4 regions of the Nonomuraea sp. NPDC050536 genome follow, and region 1 is predicted to be linked to each of the others. Evidence: riboswitches for the same ligand, from Rfam matches in the RefSeq annotation. Region 1 holds a riboswitch; each other region holds the start of a gene.
What was found. A riboswitch is a leader RNA that binds a small molecule or an ion and turns the genes downstream of it on or off. The one in region 1 is predicted to bind cyclic di-AMP.
Positions count from the first base shown of each region.

Region 2: linked by a shared signal. The riboswitch ahead of ACIBHX_RS49455 (NlpC/P60 family protein) and the one ahead of ACIBHX_RS18630 (CHAP domain-containing protein) in region 1 are both predicted to bind cyclic di-AMP.
Region 3: linked by a shared signal. The riboswitch ahead of ACIBHX_RS35795 (coiled-coil domain-containing protein) and the one ahead of ACIBHX_RS18630 (CHAP domain-containing protein) in region 1 are both predicted to bind cyclic di-AMP.
Region 4: linked by a shared signal. The riboswitch ahead of ACIBHX_RS17880 (hypothetical protein) and the one ahead of ACIBHX_RS18630 (CHAP domain-containing protein) in region 1 are both predicted to bind cyclic di-AMP.

Region 1 is NZ_JBITHD010000006.1:6,441-9,772, reverse strand. It holds gene ACIBHX_RS18635 (RNA polymerase sigma factor) at 1-394, opposite strand, end outside; gene ACIBHX_RS18630 (CHAP domain-containing protein) at 520-1,221, opposite strand; cyclic di-AMP (ydaO/yuaA leader) riboswitch at 1,235-1,370, opposite strand; gene ACIBHX_RS18625 (Gfo/Idh/MocA family protein) at 1,447-2,403, opposite strand; partial or broken gene ACIBHX_RS18620 (aldo/keto reductase) at 2,414-2,899, opposite strand; gene ACIBHX_RS18615 (hypothetical protein) at 3,016-3,332, shown strand, end outside.
Region 2 is NZ_JBITHD010000034.1:79,103-82,434, forward strand. It holds gene ACIBHX_RS49445 (cytochrome P450) at 1-286, opposite strand, end outside; gene ACIBHX_RS49450 (LuxR C-terminal-related transcriptional regulator) at 592-804, shown strand; gene ACIBHX_RS49455 (NlpC/P60 family protein) at 1,160-2,197, opposite strand; cyclic di-AMP (ydaO/yuaA leader) riboswitch at 2,203-2,352, opposite strand; gene ACIBHX_RS49460 (amino-acid N-acetyltransferase) at 2,630-3,196, shown strand; gene ACIBHX_RS49465 (RDD family protein) at 3,282-3,332, shown strand, end outside.
Region 3 is NZ_JBITHD010000015.1:262,528-265,859, reverse strand. It holds gene ACIBHX_RS35805 (DeoR/GlpR family DNA-binding transcription regulator) at 1-664, shown strand, start outside; gene galT (galactose-1-phosphate uridylyltransferase) at 661-1,725, shown strand; cyclic di-AMP (ydaO/yuaA leader) riboswitch at 1,793-1,931, shown strand; gene ACIBHX_RS35795 (coiled-coil domain-containing protein) at 1,937-2,884, shown strand; gene ACIBHX_RS35790 (hypothetical protein) at 2,964-3,266, shown strand; gene ACIBHX_RS35785 (NlpC/P60 family protein) at 3,263-3,332, shown strand, end outside.
Region 4 is NZ_JBITHD010000005.1:400,564-403,895, forward strand. It holds gene ACIBHX_RS17870 (MDR family MFS transporter) at 1-230, shown strand, start outside; gene ACIBHX_RS17875 (DUF5302 domain-containing protein) at 266-466, shown strand; cyclic di-AMP (ydaO/yuaA leader) riboswitch at 631-766, shown strand; gene ACIBHX_RS17880 (hypothetical protein) at 979-1,764, shown strand; gene ACIBHX_RS17885 (alpha/beta fold hydrolase) at 1,863-2,690, shown strand; gene ACIBHX_RS17890 (hypothetical protein) at 2,726-3,097, opposite strand; gene ACIBHX_RS17895 (roadblock/LC7 domain-containing protein) at 3,118-3,332, opposite strand, start outside.

The DNA.
Region 1 (3,332 bases):
CGAGCACCTTGAGCGTGAGCGCCACCCTTGCCTCGGTGGACAGCACCGGATGGCAGGCGGTGAACACCAGCCGCAGCAGGTCGTCCTCGATCTCGTCGACCTCGGGCAGGTGCTCGGTGTCGTCCAGAGCGTGACCGATCTCGGCGAGCTTGCGCTCGTAGTTCTGCTGGCGCCTGATCAGGTCGATCGCCCGCCGCTTGGCCACCGTCATCAGCCAGGCGCCCGGGTTGCGCGGCACGCCCGTCTCCGGCCACTGCTCCAGCGCGGCTACCAGGGCGTCCTGCGCCAGCTCCTCGGCCAGGCCCAGGTCGCGGACGAGGCCCGTCAGCCCGGCGATCAGCCGGGCCGCCTCGATCCGCCAGACGGTCTCAACCGTGCGATGAGCGTCGGTCACCGGGCCATCACAGCAGCTCACCCGTCCCGCTGACAACGGTGTCCCGGCCGGTCTTGTCCACGATCGTGAACTTCACGAATGGGGGATCGATCATGACCGGCAGGACACGCAACGGCGGGGAGGGGTCAGGAGGCGTACTCGGGGTAGCCGTAGCCGACGACCTGGGACTTGGGGCGGACGCGCTTCTCGACCTCACCGTTGCCGGTGTTGCCCTCGATCGTGGTGATGGTCCCGTTGTGGTTGTCCTTGACGACGAAGCCGACGTGGTCGATGTCGTCGAGGCTCTTGCTGCCGTCCCAGGCGTAGTAGACGACCGCGCCGGGCTTGGGGGTGTTGCCCCAGCGCTTGTTGTTCTTGAACCACTTGGCGTAAGTGACGGTGTAGGCGTCCCAGCCGACGGTGGAGCGGGCGCCGGTCTGCTCGCCCACCCAGGAGACGAACATGGCGCACCACGCGGCGTTCCGGTACTCCGCCTTGCTGCCGCCGTCGCGCCTGACGGTCTCCGTGGCGCGCGGGGAGTTCATGTACCACTTCTGGAACTTGGTCCCACCGCCGCTGGCGTCTTCCCTGGTGCCGATCTGCCTGGCGGCCAGCGTCAGGACCTGGGCCGCGGTGACCCTCGCCTTGACAGTGTGCGCCTTGACGGTGTGCGTCTTCGTGTAGGTCTCGTCGGTGATCACCTGCGCGGCGGGCGCCTTCACCGAGGCGGTGTCGGCGGTGGCGGCCTGGGCCGCGTGGGAGCCGAAGGCGGTGGTGAGGACCGTCAATCCGAGGACGGCGTGAGCGTAACCGATCTTGGGCGCACGAGTAAGACGATGCTTGACCATCGGGTGGGAGATCTCCTTGCTTCCATGCCGCTTACCGAGTTAGCTGACGGGTTCGGGCGTGGAAGCTGCCCTACGGCACCGTGGTGCCGATTCACCCCAAGGACGTGGGTCCCCGGCTCCGCGCGAGGCGGACTCAGCGGTCACAGGGTTTTCCTGTGATGTGGCAACGAAAAGGTTGCCCGGACATGGAGAAAGTAATACATGCGGCAAGAGGGTGACAAATCCCTAAAGGTAAAGTTTGGTGATCTGCCCCCGTGCTTCGTCCAGCAACCCGGCCATCGCGAGGCTCTCATCCAGCGGCATGACAGGGCTTTCCGTGCGCCCCTCGGCCAGGGCGTCGCGCACCTCACGAAGCTCGCCCGCGTAGCCGTTTTCGGCCGGATCGAGCAGGTGCTCGGAGGGGCTCACACCGGGTCCTGACAGCACGACCCGGCGCGGCGCCCAGAAGGGCGCGTCGATGTCGGCACGCAGCGAGGAGCCCACCACGGTGGCCGTGTTCGGGTAGGCGGCGAGTAAAGAGACGTCCACGAGCGCCCGGGCGCCGGACGGGTAGATCAACACGCCGCCCGCTTCAGCGTCCACCCCGGTGGGCGCGAGCGAGCCCGTCACGTGCAACGACGCAGGCTGGCCGAGCAGCAGCTGGGCCAGCCCGAACGGGTAGATGCCCAGGTCGAGCAGCCCTCCGCCGCCCAGCGCAGGGGCGAAGAGCCGATGGGCGGGATCGAAGGGCTGCGCGAAGCCGAAGGACGCCTGCACCGACCGGACGTCCGTCACGGACTCCTTGACCATGCGGATCAGCGGGTTGAAGCGCATCCACATGGCCTCCATCAGGAAGACCCCGGTCTGGCGGGCCAGCCGGACCATGCGCTCGGTGTCGGCGACGGAGGCGGTCAGCGGCTTCTCGCACAGCACCGCCTTACCGTGCGCGAACGCGGCCTCGGCCACCTCCAGGTGCTGGGCGTGCGGGGTGGCCACGTAGACGGCGTCCACCTCGGGGTCGGCGCACAGCTCGTCGTAGGAGCCGTACGGCGTGCCGCCGAACTCGGCCGCGAAGGCGGCCGCCCGCTCCGGAGAGCGCGATGCGACAGCCGCGACCCGCATCCCGGGCTCTGCCGCGATGACCGCGGCGACGGTCCTGGCGATGCCGCCGGTCGCCGCGATGCCCCACCCTAAGTCCGCCATGCCGATCACCCTATCGGTTGAAGGTCGCCGGATCGGGGCCCAGTCGCGTGCCCCTGCTCAGCGCGCCGATGGCCGCCATGTCCTCGGCGTCGAGGAGGAAGTCGAAGACGTCGATGTTCTCCCGTATCCGCGCCGGCGTGACGGACTTGGGGATCACCACGTTGCCGAGCTGGATGTGCCAGCGCAGCACGATCTGGGCGGGCGATTTGCCGTGCTTGTCGCCGAACACGGCCAGCGCGGGGTCCTCCAGCAGGCCGCGGCCCTGGCCGAGTGGGCTCCACGCCTCGGTGAGGATGCCGTTGGCGGCGTGATAGGCGCGCAGCTGCTTCTGCGGGAAGTACGGGTGCAGCTCGATCTGGTTGATCGACGGGGTGATCTCGGCCTCCCGGTCGAGCCTCTCCAGATGGTCGAGAGTGAAATTCGACACACCGATGGCCTTGACCCGGCCCTCGCGGTAGATCTTCTCGAGACTTTGCCAAGCCTGCACATATCTGTCCCAGCTGCGGAATCTGCACGCCGTCGGTGTTGAGCATGAGCGAGTTCATGCGATCCATTGTTCACGCGGCGTTACCTGTCGCTTCAGGTGACCTGGCTAACTTGGGGGCCGTCGTGATGAACCAATGGGGCAAGGCGGCCTCGGCCTGGGTGGAGTCGCCGCTGCAAATGCTGTGCGCCGTCGAGGCCCACCACGCCGGACTGCTCGGCCCGGAGACCAGGCTGGTGCCCCGCGCCGGGCTGCGCCCGCTCAGGGTGACCCGCCGGGAGCTGGCCAAGCTCGCCCTGCCCAAGGGGCTGGAGCTGGCCGAGCCGCGCGAGCGGATGCCGCGCAAGGTGCAGGCGGTGGGCGACGCGTTCTCCGGGCGGGTGCAGCTGCGCTGGCTCGTCTCCGGCCCGGGTCCCATCGTGATCGTCGACGACGGGCTGGCCAC
Region 2 (3,332 bases), on a different contig from region 1:
CCGACACCAGCTCGGCCTCGCGGGGCAGCGCCTCGATCAGCTCGGTGGTGATCGCCTCGATCCTGGGCCGCAGCCGCTCCACCATGCGCGGCGTGAACGCCCTGCTGACCAGCGAGCGCAGCCGGGTGTGGTCAGGCGGATCCATCAGCAGGAACGACTCCACCGGGCGGCTCGGATCCCCCTTGCCCAGCGGGTCGGACCCGTGCCCGAACCGGGGGTCGCGCAGCAGGGTCGAGCAGTGCTCGTAGGAGGTGGCCGCGAGCAGCCCAGCCCGAGTCCGGAACAATGCCCCATGATCACGCATTTCCCGATATTTCGTATATGGGGCGCGGAGGAAGTCCGGGGCGAACGGATCGAACCCCAGCACGTCGGCGGGGGTCATCTCCGGCTGCGGCGCACTGTATGGATCGTTGTTTTCGATCATTGAGTGTCGCGGCATATGCGGAGTACTTCATATAGAACTGATCATGTCAATAGAGATCGTCAAGTGCGGTGAATTCCGCGCTTGACGGCCTTTCCTGAATCCGTTTACCGTCTGCGAGACGAACGGGTTCGCCCGGTCACCGAGTTCTGCTGTCGAGAGGACTCTCCATGGATGTGCTCGCCGAAGGCGTTGAGCTGAGCCATGCGGATCTCGCGCTCCTCGCGGAGCTCGCCACTGGAGTCACGGTCGATCGGGTGGGCCGCCGCCTGGACATCAGCGGCCGCACGGTCCGCCGCCGCCTCCGCTGCATCTGCGACCGCATCGGCGTAGCCACCGCTATCGAAGCCGTCGCCTGGGCATGCCGCCGCCAACTCATTTGACGCCCATTGTCACGTTCCACCCGCACCTCCCCTGCTCTTTTGATGTACGGCGAGCCGTCCCACCTGCTTGTTCCGTGTACGGCAAGCCGCCCCACCCCTTGTTTCCTGTACGGCTTGTTTCCTGTACGGCGAGCCGCCCCCACCCGCCGCCCTCCGTACTTCGGCTGAGGACCCGCGACCGGCGCTTCCGGCGAGTCGGCGCCCCCACCTCGCCGCCACGGCGCCCCGTGATCGTGGCACTCGGGCACCGCACCGGCGTACAAAGCTGCCGACAGTACAAACCCCGTGCGGCGGGGGTCGCCGGACAAAAGCAGTCCCGCCTTACGGGAACCGCAGGCGGGACGCTGGAGAGGAATTAGTCGGCGATGCGGACGGCGCCTGCGAAGGGGCGGTTGCCGAGGGGGGCGATGCGGACGACGTCGCCGGTCTGGGGGGCGTGGACCATCATGCCGCCGCCGATGTAGATGCCCACGTGGTGCAGGTCGCTGTAGAAGAAGACCAGGTCGCCCGGCTGGAGCTCCTCGCGGGAGATGTGCCGTCCGGCCGTCCACTGGTCGCCCGTGTAGTGCGGCAGTGAGATGCCGACGGTCTGGTAGGCGGCCATGACCAGGCCCGAGCAGTCGTAGGTGCTCGGCCCTGCGGCGCCCCAGACGTACGGCTTGAGCTGCTGGGTGAGCGCCCAGCGGGCCGCCGCGGCGGCCTTGCCGGAGCCGACGACGGGCAGGTTGACCTTGACCGCGCGGGTGCCGGGGCGGCCGGCCTCGCCGATGGCGCGCTTGTAGAGGTTGCTCTCGACCTTGGCGACCAGCTTGCTGATCTTGTCGCGCTTGTCGGAGAGGTCGGTGACGAGCTTCTGCACCTCGGTGATGCGGGCGTTGGCGCTGTCGCGGGCGCGCTGGGCGGTTTCCATCGCCTGGGTGATCTGGTTGACCGCAGCGCCCTGCTGCTCCTCGATGACGTAGGTGGTGGCCGCCCGGTCGAGGAAGGTGTTGGGGTCGGTGGATCCGGCGAAGGCCAGGGCCTTGCCGAGGCCGCCGGAGATGTACTCGTTCGTGGCCAGCTCGGAGGCGATCGCGCGCTTGGACTCGAGCTGGGCGTTGCTGTCGGCGAGCGTCTTCTTGGCGATCTCGACCGACTTCTTGGCGGTCTTCAGCCGCTCGCGCTGACCGTTGTACTGCTCGGTCAGCGTCTCGATCTGTGTGTGCATCGCCTGCACCTGGGCCGACAGTTCCTTCAGCGAGGGCTTGGGCGCGGCGGTGGCGGAGGTCACGGGCAGGGCAAGCACTAAGGCCGTCAGGGTGGTGGCGACGACGGCGAGCCTGCGGGCGAGACGTTCCGGAGGGCGGGCATTCTTGCCCGCCTGCTTCCCCCCGCGGTCGCGCGTGCGCTTCACCAACCAGCTCCTTTCTGCGGCGCCTACCGGGTTAGCTGACGGGTTCGGGCCGGAGCAGCCCTACCGAGCGGCGGTGCTCGGATTCACCCCGGTGATGGCGCGTGGCCACCGGTGGGTCCCCGGCTCCCCTTGCGGGGATTGGGCGCGTCACCCAGAAGGGTGACATCGACGGTGGACACTAGTGCACCTGCGGTTCGTGCTCAACCAGAACTGCCAAGTCCGTAGAGGTTTCGCAACCGGAGGGTCACGAGGGGATCACGCGGACAGCCGTGCAGGATCGACTTTACGTCCTGTTTGCCCCAGCTTTGACCGCGCCTGATGGGATTCCAGGTTGAAAGGCTGATCGTGGTCGTATGGCCACATCATGTGACTACTACTCGTATACGGAAGAGTTAGGGATGAGCCGTAATGGGATCGGTAGGCTGAGCGCCCATGGAGCAGGCCGCCGAGCTGGCAGTCAGTGAAACCGAGGTCCCCGAGGTCGCGGTGCGGCGTGCCCGCACGCCCGACGTCAGGATGATCAGGCGACTCGTCGACGCCTATGCCGGTGCAGGTCCACGCCTGCTGGAGAAGGCCACCGTGACCCTGTACGAGGACGTGCAGGAGTTCTGGGTGGCCGAGCGGGGTGGGCAGATCGTCGGCTGCGGCGCGCTGCACGTTCTCTGGGAGGATCTCGCCGAGATCCGCACGCTGGCGGTCGATCCGGAATTCCGCGGGCTGGGGGTCGGTCACAGAATCGTCTCGGCCTTGATCCACACCGCGAAGGAGCTCGGTCTGCGCCGGGTTTTCTGCCTCACATTCGAGGTCGACTTCTTCGCCCGACATGGTTTCCGCCCGATCCAGGGCACCCCGGTCTCACCCGAGGTCTACGCCGAACTGCTGGCCTCGTATGACGAGGGTGTGGCCGAGTTCCTTGATCTGGAACACGTCAAGCCGAACACCCTGGGCAACACCAGGATGCTGCTCCACTTGACACCGGGTGACTCGGTCCTTGACTAATGGGAAAGATGATTGTTGATACCTATGCCGATACGTTGGGCCACACAGGCATGTGCCACATGCGCACTCGAAGCGAGGTGACACGGTGAGCACCGGACAGCCGCCGTATCCACAGGACGATTCCGGCGAGAATGCT
Region 3 (3,332 bases), on a different contig from region 1:
CCTGGAGGTGCTCGCCGAGCGCGGGCTGCTGGAGAAGGTGCACGGCGGCGCCACCGCCCTCGGGCCCGGCTCGACCGAGGAGCCGGGCTTCACCGCCAAGTCCTCCCGCCAGCAGGGCGAGAAGGAGGCCATCGCGCGTCGCGCCGCCGAGCTGGTACGGCCGGGCACCGCGGTGGCCCTGTCGGCGGGGACCACGACGTGGGCCCTGGCCCACCACCTCATCAGCGTTCCCGAGCTGACGGTGATCACGAACTCGATCCCGGTCGCCGACGTCTTCCACCGCAACCCGCGCGCCGACCGCACGGTCGTGCTGACCGGCGGCGTGCGCACGCCCTCCGACGCGCTGGTCGGGCCCGTGGCCGTGGCCGCGATCCGGCGCCTGCACGTGGACACGCTCTTCCTGGGGGTGCACGGGATGAGCGTGCGCGCCGGGTTCACCACGCCGAACCTGCTGGAGTCCGAGACCGACAGGGAGCTGGTAGCGGCGGCGCACCGGCTGGTCGTGCCCGCCGACCACACCAAGTGGAACACGGTCGGCATCAGCACGATCGCCGAGCTGGCCGAGGCCGACGTGGTCATCACCGACTCCGGGATGCCGCAGGAAGCACGTACCGAGCTGGCCGAACGGGCCGGAGAACTGATCATCGCGGAGGGCTCGCAGTGAAGCGCACCATCACCCACCTGGCGGACGGCCGAGAGTTGATCTACTTCGATCAGCGTGACGACGCCGACAGGAGCGCGATCGACCGGCGGGCGCTCGATCCCAGGCCGGTGGCTTCCGAGCTGCGGTACGACCCGCTGACCGAGGAGTGGATCGCGATCGCCGGGCACCGGCAGACGCGCACGTTCCTGCCCCCGGCAGACGAGTGCCCGCTGTGCCCGTCCACGGACACGCGGCTGTCGGAGATCCCGGCCCACGAATACGACGTGGTGGTGTTCGAGAACCGCTTCCCCTCTTTCTCTGGAAATTTCGGGGCTTATCACGATGTGGGCGGGCTGAGTGAGGTCCGTCCGGGCGTGGGGCGGTGCGAAGTGGTCTGCTTCACCTCCGACCACGACTCCTCCTTCTCGCGGCTGTCCGACGCGCAGGTGGAACTGGTCATGGAGGCCTGGGCCGACCGTACGGCGGAGCTGTCCGGGATCGAGGGCGTCGAGCAGGTCTTCGTCTTCGAGAACCGGGGCGAGGAGATCGGCATCACGCTCCCCCACCCGCACGGTCAGATCTACGCCTACCCCTACATCACGCCGCGCACCAAGCTCCACCTGGCCGCCGCGGAGAAGCGCCCCACCCTGTTCGCCGACGTGCTCACCGCCGAGCGCGCCGCCGGGACCCGGGTGGTGGCCGCCAACGACCTGTGGACCGCCTTCGTGCCCGCCGCGGCGCGCTGGCCGTTCGAGGTACACGTCTACCCGCACCGCCAGGTTCCGGACCTCGCGGCGCTGTCGGAGGCGGAACGGGCCGCGTTCGCGCCGCTCTACACCTCGGTGCTGCGGGCGCTTGACGGGCTGTTCGGGGTGGCCATGCCGTACATCGCGTCCTGGCACCAGGCGCCGGTGCGGCAGCGGCGCGAGCTGGGATACCTGCACCTGGAGCTGTTCAGCATCAGGCGGGCGCCGGGGAAGCTGAAGTACCTGGCGGGGTCGGAGTCGGCGATGGGCGCCTTCGTCAACGACGTGCTGCCGGAGGAGGCGGCCCGCATGCTTCGATCACAGGTAGATCACTAATTGATTTCGCCTTGGAGTCGCATTACCCCGGATATACGACTAGTATCCCTCACGCATCGGTCGTAACACCCGTTGCATGCCTAATCCCGGGCGCGTCGCCCGGGAGCCGGGGACCCACCGCACTCCGGGGTGAATCCACGCAAGTGGTAGGGAAGCTCCCACGCCCGAACCCGTCAGCTAACCCGGTCGGCAGAGGGAGAGGAACCCCCACGTGGCACGGGCGAACTTCGCCATCGGCCTCATCGCCGCCACAGCCGTGGCCCTCAGCGCCACTACTCCCGCCTCGGCGGCCCCCAAGCCCACGGAGAAGCAACTCCGCGCCGAGCTGAAGCAGCTCAACAGCAAGATCGACACGCTCATCGAGTCCTACAACGCCAAGCGGGTCGAGCTGACCAAGGCCAAGAAGGCGGCCGAGACCGCCAAGCAGCGCCTGGCCACCGCCCAGCAGGGGCTCGACCAGGCCGAGCGGAAGGTGGCCGAGCTGGCCACGCTCCGCTACCAGAACGGCGACCCGGCGCTGTCCAGCCTGATCCCGCCACCGACCGGCAGCGGCGCCGCCGTACTCGAGCAGCTCACCTCCGACCAGGTGGCGATGGTGCAGGCGGTGACCACCGCCCGTGACGAGACGAAGCAGGCCTCCGACGACGCGGCCGCGCTGGCCGCGCGGATCAAGGCCAACGCCGACGACGTCGGCAAGGAGAAGGACCAGGCCGAGGGGCTCATCAAGGACATCCAGCAGAGGCTGCAGAACCTCATCCCCTACGGGCCCGGCCGCAAGTCCGACGGATCCTGGGCGCCCGAGCTGCCCGGCGGCTCCGACAACATCACGCCGCGCATGCGCACGATCCGCGGCCTGATCGAGAAGAACTTCAAGCTGCCCTTCGACGTCGGCTGCTTCCGCTCCGGCGGTGGCGGCGAGCATCCGCTCGGGCGCGCCTGCGACTTCATGATGAGCTCAGGCGGCACGATGCCCGGCGCCGCCAACAACACGCTGGGCGATCAGATCGCGGCCTGGGCGCTGAAGAACCAGGACAAGCTCGGCGTGAAGTACGTGATCTGGAAGCAGCGCATCAACATGGGCTCAGGCTGGCGCGCCATGGAGGACCGCGGCAGCATCACCGAGAACCACTACGACCACGTGCACATCTCGATGAACTGACAGCCGAGCCAGATCGATCACAAAGGTGATAAATTCCCGTGATGTCTGATGTCCATGGGGCATGGCGGGAGAGGCTTTCATGGCGGGGTTCGATATCTACTTCGACGCGCTCGAAGACTGTGCGGGTAAGGCCAACGGCGTCGCGAACCAGTTCAAGACCGTGGCCGACGAGAACCCGGCAGGCCCCACGCAGTCCTGCTTCGGCTCCCTCCCGGACGCCTCCGGCAAGCTCGTCGAGGCCGTCAAGAAACTCGAGTCGAAGCTCGCCTCCGAGACCCGGCACGCCCAGCGAAACCTGAAGAAGGTCGAAGCGGCCCTGTACAAGGTCGTCAGCAACGTCCGCAAAGCCGACAACCCAGGCTCCGAGGTGGCGCAGGCGTGACGGACATCTGGCAGTCGTACCTCAGCGCCATCCAGAACATCATCAACGACCTGAACGGCGATGATG
Region 4 (3,332 bases), on a different contig from region 1:
GCTCGGTCGCGCTCGCCTTCGCCGGCACCGCCTACACCTCCGTGATAGCGAGCCAGGCGCCGCGCCACGGGCTGCCCGCCGCGCACGCCGCCGCGGCCGCGGAGGTCATCCCGATGCTGGGCGTCGCGGGCGCCGCCATCGCGCTCGTGGCGATCCTGGCGCTGCGCGGCGGCGTGATGGCGCGCAACTCGCAGGCGCAGGTCAAGGTGGAGGCGGGTTTGGCATCGTGAGAAACTTTGAGGGTCCCCAACACCAGGAGGTCCTCATGGCGGAAACACCGGAGCAGGAAGTCAGCGAGACTCCCGAGGACGAGATGAAGCGCAAGTTCCGTGAGGCCCTGGAGCGCAAGCGCAACCAGAACGCCGACACGGCCGCGGGTGGCAGGGGCGGGGATCCGTCGAAGATTCACGGGGCTCACGGTCCGGCCGGCAGCAAGCGCGCGTTCCGGCGCAAGAGCGGCGGCTGACGCTGGTGTTTCTAGGGGGTACGGCTTGCCGTACCCCCTCTCTTTTGACCCACAAAGGTAGATCTTCTGCCCTTTTCATGGGTTTTGTTTTGCTTTTGCCGGATTTGGCCCATAGAGTCCTTTGCGTTACCAGCTGGTGACCGTGCCCTTCACAAGGAAGAGGCCGCCAGCAGGCGCCGAATCCCGCACCGCGGGAACCGGGGAACCACGTTCCTTGGGGTGAATCCGGCTCGCGAGCCGGTAGGGCATCTCCACGTCCGAACCCGTCAGCTAACCCGGTAGGCGAGATGGAGAGGACTTTACTCACATGCACGCTCCCCCGCCGCGCACAGAGTCACACCCTGCCGCAGCCGACTGACGGCGCGCTTCCCCACAGCTTCCCCCCACAGCTTTCCCCCCTGCGCTCTGCGTAGTGACCGTATGGCCTTCTGCCCGGCTACGCCCTGCTGATTGAGCGCTTTGCCCTGTCTCCACACGAAGGACTTTGCTTTTCCATGTCTGCCCTTTTTGGCATGCGTTCTTTCGCCCTGCTCGGCGCCGGTCTCATCAGCGCGCTGACCATCAGCACCACCGCCGCCCACGCCGACTCCTTCGACCAGAAGAGGCCCCTGCTCAAGGGAGCGACCACCGCCTCCTACTTCTGGGACGACTCCTCCGGCCGCGCCGGTGACACCGGCCTGCCCGCCAGCGGCAAGCCCATGCAGAAGGGCCTGGTCGCCAGCCCCAGCTGGCCCCTGTTCACCGAGGGCTACGTCATCTACAAGGGCAAGAAGGCGCCGTTCTTCGTCGGCGACCGCGGCCCAGGTACCCCCTCCAGCAGCGGTGTCATGCTCGACCTGGACGCCAAGACCTTCGCCCATCTCACCGGTGGCAAGTTCAACTCCTCCACGCTCGGCGTCGACGGCGTCGGTGGCGAGGGCCACATCAAGGTCAGCTACGTCATCACCAAGTGGGGCGGCGGCGCGGGCAAGAAGAACTACCCCGTCTCCTTCTCCACCGGCGCGTGGGCGCGTATGGACCACAACCCGGCCAAGCCGCCGAAGATCGTCCTGCCCCAGGCCCCGAAGCCGAAGCCCGCGCCCAAGCAGCCGGACGCTCCGGCCCAGGCCGCGCTGCCTGCCAAGCCCTCGCAGGACAAGCCCGCCCCGCTGAACGCCGCGGTGGCTGCTGCCGCCGCCGCCCAGCCGGTCAACGAGTCGAACGGCGTCGGCGGGTTCGCCATCGCCGGCGGCCTGGCCATCCTCGGCGGTGGGCTCGTGCTCGGCCAGGACAAGCTGCGCAAGCTCGTCCGCCGCTGATACCAGGGTCCTCCTCGCGGCCGCCCCTTCCCCCTGGACGGCCGCGTGGAGGGCCCTTTCCTCTTTACGTCGAGAAACTAGAATGCCATTCTGATCGGGTGACCACGCGCGTTCCCGTCAACGGCATCGAGATCGTCTACGAGAGCATGGGGTCGCCCGACGGGCGGCCCCTTCTGCTGATCATGGGCCTCGGCGCCCAGCTCATCCACTGGGACGACGACCTGTGCGGCCTTCTGGCCGAGCACGGCCACCACGTCGTCCGCTACGACAACCGCGACTCGGGCCTGTCCACCCACCTGCCACAGGCGGGCGATCCTCCCTATTTGCTGGAGGACATGGCCGACGACGCCGCCGGGCTGCTCGACGCGCTCGGCTGGGAGGCGGCGCACATCGTGGGCGCCTCCATGGGCGGCATGATCGCCCAGGCGCTGGCCGTCCGGCACCCCGAGCGGGTGCTCACGCTCACCTCGATCATGTCGACGCCGGGACCGTCGATCTCCCCGCCGACGGAGGCCGCGCTGGCGGTGCTCATGTCGGCGCCGCCGTCGGAGCGCGAGGCGCTCATCGAGCACGAGCTCCACACCTGGTCGATCATCGGCTCACCCGGCTTTCCGTTCGACCATGAGCGGGTCACCCGGATGACCGGGACGGCCTACGACCGGGCCTGGGACCCGGACGGGACCGCCCGCCAGCTCGCCGCCATCATGGCCTCGCCCGACAGGACCGAGGCGCTGGCCGGGGTCCGCGTGCCCACGCTCGTCATCCACGGCGAGGACGACCAGCTCGTGCCGCTGGTCGGCGGGCAGGCCACCGCCGCGGCCGTCCCCGGCGCCCGGCTGCTCACCTTCCCCGGCATGGGCCACGACTTCCCGCGCCCGCTCTGGCCGGAGATCGTCGGCGCCATCGCCAAGCACACGGCCGGCTGACGCGGCCCGCGCCTTCCGCGCGGGCCGCGCGGCCGTCAGATCTCCAGCTTCTCCTCGATCGCCTTGAGGTGGTGCCTGGCCAGGGCCAGATTGGCCCTGGTCCGGTCGAGCGCGAGGTAGAGGAACAGCCCCTTGCCGCCCCTGCCGGTGATCGGGCGGATGATGTGGTACTGCCCGGTCAGCGTGATGAGGATGTCCTCGATCACGTCCTTGAGCCCGAGCGAGTCCATCGTGCGCAGCTTGGCCTTCACCACCTCGGTGTTGCCCGCCGCCGCCACCTGGAGATCCAGGTCCTTGGAGCCGCCCAGCGTGCCGAGCGCCATCCCGCTGCCGTGGTCGACGATCGCGGCGCCGAGCGCGCCGTCGATCCCCATCATCTCCTTGAGGGAGACGTCCATCCCGGCCATGTTTCCTCCGATCGTTGCGGTCACTGTTTCCGTGCTGCGATGGCGGCCACGCTCGCCGCCGTCTTGCGCCCCTCCAGCCGGAGCAGCCCGAGATTGGTTCCGGGCTCAGCCAGGACTGTGAGGACGATGGTGGGGCCCGCGGCGTAGAAGGCGGCGAAGCCCGCGGTGCCCGAGATGAGCGTTTCCTCCAGCGCGCCCCGGCCGGCCAGCGCCATCATGCGCCTGCTCATGGCCA